2 regions of the Pseudomonas sp. P1_A1 genome follow, and region 2 is predicted to be linked to the other one. Evidence: riboswitches for the same ligand, from Rfam matches in the RefSeq annotation. Region 2 holds a riboswitch; the other holds the start of a gene.

Region 1 (4,386 bases), on a different contig from region 2:
CGGCACTGAACGGCACGAAAATCACTTTGTAGCCGCTGTGCGGTTTACGGTTCCACGAGCCATGCTGGCCGATGAATGCCCCTTGGGTGAACGGCGCGGGCAACTTGCTGCCTTCGGCGAACGTCAGGCCCAGCGACGCGGTATGGGGCCCCACCGCGTAGTCTGGAGTAATGGCCTTGGCGACCAGATCAGGGTTTTGTGGCTCGACGCGAACATCGACATGTTGCCCGTAATAGCTGTAAGGCCAGCCATAGAACCCGCCGTCCTTCACTGACGTGATGTAGTCCGGCACCAGGTCGCTGCCGATTTCGTCACGCTCGTTGACTGCGGTCCATAAAGCGCCGCTCTGAGGCTCCCAGGCCAGGCCGTTCGGGTTGCGAATCCCCGAGGCGAAGATTCGATGGTTGCCGGTGGCGCGATCCACTTCCCAGATCGCCGCGCGACCTTCCTCCTGATCCATGCCGTTTTCACCGACGTTGCTGTTCGAACCCACGGTGACGTACAGCTTGCTGCCGTCCTTGCTGGCGATGACGTTTTTGGTCCAATGGTGATTCAGTGTGCCGCCCGGCAAATCGACCACTTTGATCGGCTGCGACTTGATCGCCGTCTCGCTGTTTTCATAGTGGAAACGCAGCAAGCGGTCGGTGTCGGCGACGTACAGGTCTTTGCCGACCAAGGTCATGCCGAAGGGCGAGTTGAGGGTTTCCAGGAACACCGTGCGGGTTTCGGCGACGCCGTCGTGGTCCTTGTCCCGCAGCAGAGTGATGCGATTCGGGCTGGGAACGCCGGCCCCGGCACGGCCCATGACTTTGCCCATGACCCAGCCGCGAATGCCTTTGCCGTCGTCGGGTTTGGGCGGCGAGTTGGTTTCGGCCACCAGCACATCGCCGTTGGGCAATACGTAGAGCCAGCGGGGATGATCGAGGCCTTCGGCAAACGCCGCCACCTGAGTCCCTGGCGCGGCAGTGGGTTTTTTACCTTGAGGCCAGCCGATCGCCGGGGCGATGTTCACCGTCGGGATCAGGGTTTTGTTCGGTTCCGGCAGCTTGGGCGACGGTCCGGTGCCGTCCGAGACTTGCAGGCTGGAGGTTTCACCACAGGCGGCGAGCCCTCCGGCGAGCGCGATGATGAAAACGAGTTGGGGTTTGCGCATTACTGATCTTCCCTATGAATGCATTGACGTAATCATAGAGAAGCGTAGACACCCGATGGTTCAACCAGTCAGCCGCGGGCTTCCTTGAACAGCACGGCGATACCCGGGTGGTAGTTGCCGGCTTCATTGCGCAACTTGCGGTAGGCGTAAGGGAAATACCAGGCCACCGCACAGGTGTGTTCCTTTTGCAGGTCGTCGAGCATGTCCTGGAGTTCTTCCGGGGTGGCGCTGTGCTGGGCTTTTTGTGGAGCGACAAACAGGCAGCCGAGTTTCAGGTCGCTGGCGTAGCTGATGCGCTTCGCGTCGCTGGTGATGTCCGCCAGTGCCTGGGTCAGGTTCAAACTATTGACCCGCGGCCAGCGCTGAGTGGCCTGCAGGTACGCGCGTTCTTCGCTGGTGGCGATAAACAGATCGGCGCGGGCGTTGCGTTCGCCTTCTTCGGTCTGTTTGCGCGTCGGTGTTTGCTGCAGCGTGACCATTTCCGCCATCCAGGCTGCGGCAGAGAGCAGGCCGAGGTTGGCGTTTTCGTCGTACCAGTAAGGCGTATCGTTATCGCCGCGCACGGCGTTGTAGCGGTCGATACAGTCAAACCAGCGTTCCAGCACCGGGCGCAGGAATTCCAGCTTCGGATTGCTGATGATCATGCCTTGCATGTGGCTCACCCTTGTTATTGTGTTATGAGGTTGTGGCTCTTTGATATCACTGCTGGCAGTGTGGCACAAGATTGGCGTCAGATAATTGATCGGCGGCAGTTATTCGCCGGAAGGCGTCCCGTCTTTAATTGACGCTCCACCCCCAACCCTCTAACCTTCGCGGCTTGTTTCAGGTGCTCTGTGGCCTTGGTCGACAGAGTGAAACAGGGAAGCCGGTGAGTGAGTTTCTTCCAGCGAAGAACGATCGCGATCCCGGCGCTGCCCCCGCAACGGTAAATGAGTGAAGACTGCGCCTTGAGCCACTGTGTCGACGATTGACATGGGAAGGCGCGCAGTCGGGCCAAGTGCCGCTCATGAGCCCGGAGACCGGCCTGATCCATTCAGCGGCATCACGGTGGGCGATGCCAGGCTTCTTGCCGTCTATTCTTGTGCCTGCCCGCCGTTATCCAGCCTCAACGGAGAGCTCCCCCATGACTGATACCCCCGATCGTGACGAACGCCATCTGGCGCGCATGCTGCGCAAAAAAGCCGTGATCGACGAACGCATCGCCAACTCGCCGAATGAATGCGGCCTGCTGCTGGTGCTGAGCGGCAACGGCAAAGGCAAGAGCAGTTCGGCGTTCGGCATGCTTGCGCGCTCCATGGGCCACGGCATGCAATGCGGCGTGGTGCAGTTCATCAAGGGGCGCAGCAGCACCGGCGAGGAGTTGTTCTTCCGGCGCTTTCCGGAGCAGGTGCGTTTTCATGTGATGGGCGAGGGCTTCACCTGGGAAACCCAGGACCGCCAGCGTGACATCGCCGCCGCCGAAGCTGCGTGGGCGGTGTCCCGCGAACTGCTGAGCGATCCGTCGATTGGCTTGGTGGTACTCGATGAATTGAACATCGCCCTCAAGCACGGTTACCTCGATCTCGATCAGGTGCTCAGCGACTTGCAGGCCCGTCCACCGATGCAGCATGTGGTGGTCACTGGCCGTGGCGCCAAACCGGAGATGATCGAACTGGCTGACACCGTCACCGAAATGGGCATGATCAAGCACGCCTTCCAGGCCGGGATCAAGGCGCAAAAAGGCGTCGAGTTGTGAGTCAACCACGTCAATGCCCGGCGGTACTGATTGCCGCGCCGGCCTCCGGTCAGGGCAAGACCACCGTCACCGCCGCGCTCGCCCGGTTGCATCGCAATCAGGGGCGCAAGGTGCGCGTGTTCAAATGCGGCCCGGACTTTCTCGACCCGATGATTCTCGAGCGCGCCAGCGGTGCGCCAGTTTATCAACTGGACATGTGGATGGTCGGCGAGCAGGAAAGTCGTCGTCTGTTGTGGGAAGCCGCTGGCGAAGCCGATCTGATCCTCATCGAAGGCGTCATGGGGCTGTTTGACGGTACGCCGTCCAGTGCCGACCTGGCGCGGCATTTTGGTGTGCCGGTGCTCGGCGTGATTGACGGCACCGCGATGGCGCAGACCTTTGGCGCGCTGGCCTTGGGCTTGGCGCGCTATCAGCCGGATTTGCCGTTTGCCGGTGTGTTGGCCAACCGGGTTGGCACCCTGCGTCATGCGCAATTGCTCGAAGGCAGCCTGACAGAAGGCTTGCGTTGGTACGGCGCGTTGTCCCGGGAAACCGGCATCGAATTGCCGAGTCGGCATCTTGGCCTGGTACAGGCCAGTGAGCTGAATGACTTAGATCTGCGCCTCGATGCCGCCGCCGCCTCGCTGGCCAGCAGTTGCGACGTGGCGTTACCACCTGTCGTGGAATTCGCCGCGCCTGAAATGATTGCGGCCGAACCGTTGCTGGCCGGTGTGCGGATTGCTGTGGCTCGGGACGAAGCCTTCGCGTTTACCTACGGCGCGAGCCTGGATCTGCTGCGGGCCATGGGCGCCGAATTGTCTTTCTTCTCGCCGATCCGCGACAGCGGGTTACCAGAGGCAGACAGCCTTTATCTGCCGGGCGGTTACCCTGAATTGCACCATGTGGCGTTGTCACAAAACACGCCAATGCTGACCGCCATCCGCGCTCACCACGCGGCGGGAAAACCGTTGCTGGCCGAGTGTGGCGGCATGTTGTACCTGCTGGACTCGTTGACCGATGTCGAGGGTGCTCGCGCCGAGCTGGTTGGCTTGTTGACCGGTAATGCGGTGATGCAGAAGCGTCTGGCGGCGTTGGCCTTGCAGGCGGTGGAATTGCCCGAAGGTTTGCTGCGCGGGCACACCTATCACCACTCGCTGACCAGCACCGAGCTTGAGCCGATTGCACGTGGCCTGAGCCCCAATGGCGGGCGAGGGGCGGAGGCGGTTTATCGTGAGGGGCGGATGACGGCCTCTTATGTGCACTTTTATTTTCCGTCCAATCCGGCGGCGATTGCTGCGTTGTTGGCGCCCGATCGTGAAGCCGTCATCGCGAGCAGGCCATGACAGAAAACGCCTTTTCCGAAGCCGAACGCGATGCGGTCTACCGAGCCATCGGTGAACGCCGTGACATGCGCCACTTCAGTGGCGGCACAGTCGAGCCCGAGTTACTGAGACGCCTGCTCGAAGCCGCGCACCAGGCGCCGAGCGTCGGCCTGATGCAGCCCTGGCGGTTCATCCGC
Region 2 (4,386 bases):
ATTGCGTTTCCAGAGCTTCCGGCGCCAGCATTGAATGGACTTCCGGTTGTGGTGCGCCAATCACATGCGGCACGGCCAGGATCGCCACGCCGAGCGCTTTCATCAGCCAGTGACGGCTGAACACGATCAACGCGATGCCGACGGCCGTGGACGCGGCAGTGCCGATCCACCAGATTTGCCGTTGCGCCAGATCAGCCGCGGCAGTGCCCGGCAGCTCAGGCGGCAGGCCGAGAGTCGGAGCCAGCACGAACGTCGCATAACCGGCCAGGCCCCAGAGCAGGCCCTGAGAGGTTTTGGTCGGTGCGCGCAGGGTGTAAAGACCGGCGAGCATCAGGGCGAAACCGACGGCTACTACCAGGTTGCCGCCGGTAGTGGACAGCACGCGCTGCCAGCCGTCTTCCGGCTCCCAGGCTTGGGCATCGTGGGTGTGAGCGACTGCGCCCGCGGCGTGCTCGTGGACTTCAACAGCGGCCGGCTCGGATTTTTCGTAGGTCTCGGCCTGCAAAATCAGCGGGGCGACCCAGAAGCTTTGCAGCAGGGTCAATAGCAGGGCGGCCAGCAGCCCGGTGAAACCTGCGGTTTGCGCAATACGCTTGATCATCTCGGCAGGACTCAATGGCACGGAAATGCGGAGCTGTGACGGGTATCGTGCGCGGCGTTGTGCACCGCTTCGATGTGCGAGAAACCGGCGAAATACACAAGGCTGGCGCCAAGGATCGACGCACACACGGCGGCGGTCAGGCGTTGAGTCAGGGTCGTGGTGGTGCTGGCGATGCTCTTATCGGTGTTGCTGCCGGTGCTGCTGATGATCGACATGGCGCTTCCCTCTGGTCTGTCAGCGGGCGAATAGAGCGCATGAAAACCTCCGCACGCCAAGGGCTCGCAGAGATTTCGAACAGCGCCCGCCCACCGCGGGTTTGTTATTCAGTGAACGTAAAAGTCACTTTGTGTTGCGGGCCGGTCTCCGGGCTCGCGAGGGGCCGGGCTTGCGCCTGGACCTGCAAGCATCACCTTCCCATGCCGTATGACCGGCACAGTGGATCTGACGCTTCACTCGCTTACCGTTGCGGGGGCAGCACCGGACTGACATGGCTTTAGAGTAAAGCACATGATTCACCGGTTTCCCGTTTCACCCTGTGAAGGGCACCCGTAACAGGGCGTGTAGGAGAGCATGGGCGAGGGCGGGGAGTCAATTGGCAGGGGTTCTCAATTGGAGGCCAAATGCCGATTGGTTCTTTGTAGGGGCGGGTGGCGTGCGCAGTGATTGACCCGCCCCCACACGATGCGTAGCCTTGCGCTTTCGAGGTTCTTCGGCGTCTGCCGAAGCTAAGAAGGGAACGCGGTCGATGCCGCGGCTGCCCCCGCAACTGTGAACGGTGATGTTCGCTGCCACGCCACTGCAAACCCTGTGCAACGGGCTCGCGGGAAGGCGCAGCGAATGCCAGGCTGACCCGCCCGGCACACCGTCAGCCAGGAGACCTGCCTCGACACAGATTCTCACTTTCAACCGGGCGGGGTGATCCGGTGGCGAACTCTTCAGGCACGCGCCCCCGCGTTGCCGGTCGTCGTCCCGTATGCCCGCCACCTTGCCAAAGGGCATCCGATGAAAACACTGGCCAAACTCCCCGTCACCATCGTTACCGGCTTCCTCGGTTCGGGCAAAACCACCTTGCTGCGGCACATGCTCGACAATGCCCAGGGCCGTCGCATTGCGGTGATCGTCAACGAGTTCGGCGAGCTGGGCATCGACGGCGAGATCCTCAAGCAGTGCTCCATCGGCTGCACTGAAGAAGAGGCCAGCGGTCGCGTCTATGAACTGGCCAACGGCTGCCTGTGCTGCACCGTCCAGGAAGAGTTCTTCCCGGTGATGCGCGAACTCGTCGCGCGTCGCGGCGATCTCGACCACATCCTCATCGAAACCTCGGGCCTGGCCCTGCCAAAGCCTTTGGTTCAAGCCTTCCAGTGGCCGGAAATCCGCAGTGCCTGCACCGTTGACGCTGTCATCACCGTGGTCGACAGCCCAGCCGTGGCCGCCGGCACTTTCGCTGCATTCCCGGATCAAGTGGACGCCCAGCGCAAACTCGACCCGAACCTGGACCACGAATCGCCGCTGCACGAACTGTTCGCCGACCAACTGGCCAGCGCCGACCTGGTAATCCTCAACAAGGCTGACCTGATCAGCGCCGCAGACCTGGCCCGCGTGCGCCTGGAAGTCGCCGAAGAGCTGCCGCCAGCGGTGAAAGTCATCGAAGCCAGCAGCGGTCGCTTGCCCCTGGACGTGCTGATCGGCCTCGGTGCCGGTTCCGAAGAACATATCGACAGTCGCCACAGCCATCACGATCATCACCATGAAGGTGAAGACGATCATGATCACGACCATGACGCATTCGACTCGATCTCGATCGAACTGCCGCAAGCCGACGAAAGTCTGCTGATGGACGCGCTGACGCAACTGGTGGTGCAGCACGGCATTCTGCGGGTCAAGGGTTTCGCGGCGGTGCCGAACAAGCCGATGCGCCTGCTGATTCAGGGCGTGGGCACGCGTTTCGACAAGCACTTTGACCGTCAGTGGGGCGCGGATGAAGCACGCACCACCCGTCTGGTGTTGATCGGTCAGGCGCTGGACGCCGTTCAACTCGAAGCGCAATTGCGCGCTGCGCTCAGCGTTTAACCCATGCACCTGCTCAGGACCCAGCCCGGCGGTTTCGTGTCGGATGACAACATTGCCGACCTTGGACAAACCCCCGCCGAGCTGGTGATCCTGTGCAGCGGCGATTCCAGTCTGGCGTTGCTCGCCGAGGCGGCGCAGCAGCTGCCCGACGATTACCCGAGCCTGCGCCTGGCCAACCCAATGCAGGTGCAGAATCACGCCTCGGTCGATCTTTATGTCGACGAAGTGCTGCGCCACGCCAAGGTGATTCTGATCTCGCTGCATGGCGGCATCGCCTATTGGCGTTACGGCATCGAGCGTCTGGTGGAATTGTCCCAGCGCGGTGTGCAGTTGATTCTGGTGCCGGGCGACGATCGTCCGGACCCGGAACTCAGCGATCTGAGCACCGTGATCCCCGAAGACCGCGACCGGCTCTGGCACTTCCTGCGTCAGGGCGGCATGGCCAATGCGCTCGACCTGTTTCGCTGCCTCGCCAGTCGCTGGCTGGGTCGCGACTATCCATGGTCCGAGCCGCAAACCCTGCCACGCACCGCGATCTACCACCCGCAAAAAAGCCCCGCGCACCTTCAGGATTGGCAAGCCGATTGGCAGGCCGGTCAACCGGTGGCGGCGGTGCTGTTTTACCGCTCGCACTTGCAGGCGGCGAACACCGGTTTCATCGATATTTTCTGCCAGCGTTTGCAGGCGGCGGGGCTTAACCCGTTGCCGATTGCCGTGGCCAGTCTGAAAGAATCCGGCTGCCTGATGGTGGTCGAGGACTTGCTGGATGAAGTCAAGGCGGGGGTGATTCTCAACACCACCGGTTTCGCCCAGTCCAGCCCTGAAGCGCCGCATCTGCGGCCGTTTCGTCGCAACATCCCGGTGATTCAGGCGATCTGCGCCCAGGACAACGAGCCCGGTTGGCGTGCCAGCGAGCAAGGCCTCGGTCCCCGTGACTTGGCGATGCACATCGCGCTGCCGGAGCTGGACGGGCGAATCATCAGTCGGCCGATCAGCTTCAAGGATCTGGCGTGGCGCAGCGAGCGCAGTCAGTCCGATGTGGTTTGCTATCGACCACAACCGGAACGGATGGATTTTGTCGCTGAACTGGCACGGCGCTGGATCGATCTGGCGCGAGTGCCCAACGGTGAAAAACGCATTGCCCTGATCCTCGCCAACTACCCGACTCGCGATGGACGCATCGGCAATGGCGTCGGTCTCGACACACCCGCCGCGGCGCTGAACATCCTGCGTGCACTGCATCAAGAAGGTTATCCACTACCGGCCGAGTTGCCGGACAGCGGCACCGCGCTGATCCAGCAACTGCTCGGTGGCGTCAGCAATGACCTGGACACGCTCGATCAACGTCCATGTCAGCAAAGCCTGGCGCTGGACGATTACTTTTTGATGTTCAACGCGCTGCCCGAAGCCAATCGCGAGGCGGTGCTGCAACGTTGGGGCTCGCCTGAAAACGATCCGATGTTCCGTGGCGGGCGAATGATGATTGCCGGGTTGCGCTTCGGCCTGACCTTCGTCGGCATTCAACCGGCCCGGGGTTATCAGGTTGACCCGAGCGCGGTCTATCACGACCCGGACCTGGTGCCGCCCCACGGTTATCTGGCGTTCTACTTCTGGTTGCGCAACACCTACGGCGCCCACGGCGTGATCCACGTCGGCAAGCACGGCAACCTCGAATGGCTGCCGGGCAAGGGCGTCGGGTTATCTGAAAACTGCTG

Evidence for each region. Region 2 has a riboswitch for cobalamin ahead of cobW (cobalamin biosynthesis protein CobW). Riboswitches for the same ligand answer to the same signal wherever they lie in the genome.
Region 1: linked by a shared signal. The riboswitch ahead of cobO (cob(I)yrinic acid a,c-diamide adenosyltransferase) and the one ahead of cobW (cobalamin biosynthesis protein CobW) in region 2 are both predicted to bind cobalamin.

Annotation. Positions count from the first base shown of each region.
Region 1 is NZ_JBFTZE010000010.1:25,388-29,773, forward strand. Features, by position in the region: gene AC1D2Q_RS16285 (PQQ-dependent sugar dehydrogenase) at 1-1,153, opposite strand, end outside; gene AC1D2Q_RS16290 (hypothetical protein) at 1,222-1,806, opposite strand; cobalamin riboswitch at 1,961-2,195, shown strand; gene cobO (cob(I)yrinic acid a,c-diamide adenosyltransferase) at 2,277-2,888, shown strand; gene AC1D2Q_RS16300 (cobyrinate a,c-diamide synthase) at 2,885-4,210, shown strand; gene bluB (5,6-dimethylbenzimidazole synthase) at 4,207-4,386, shown strand, end outside.
Region 2 is NZ_JBFTZE010000006.1:312,539-316,924, reverse strand. Features, by position in the region: gene AC1D2Q_RS12035 (CbtA family protein) at 1-601, opposite strand, end outside; gene AC1D2Q_RS12030 (CbtB domain-containing protein) at 613-816, opposite strand; cobalamin riboswitch at 939-1,166, opposite strand; cobalamin riboswitch at 1,287-1,501, shown strand; gene cobW (cobalamin biosynthesis protein CobW) at 1,604-2,671, shown strand; gene cobN (cobaltochelatase subunit CobN) at 2,675-4,386, shown strand, end outside.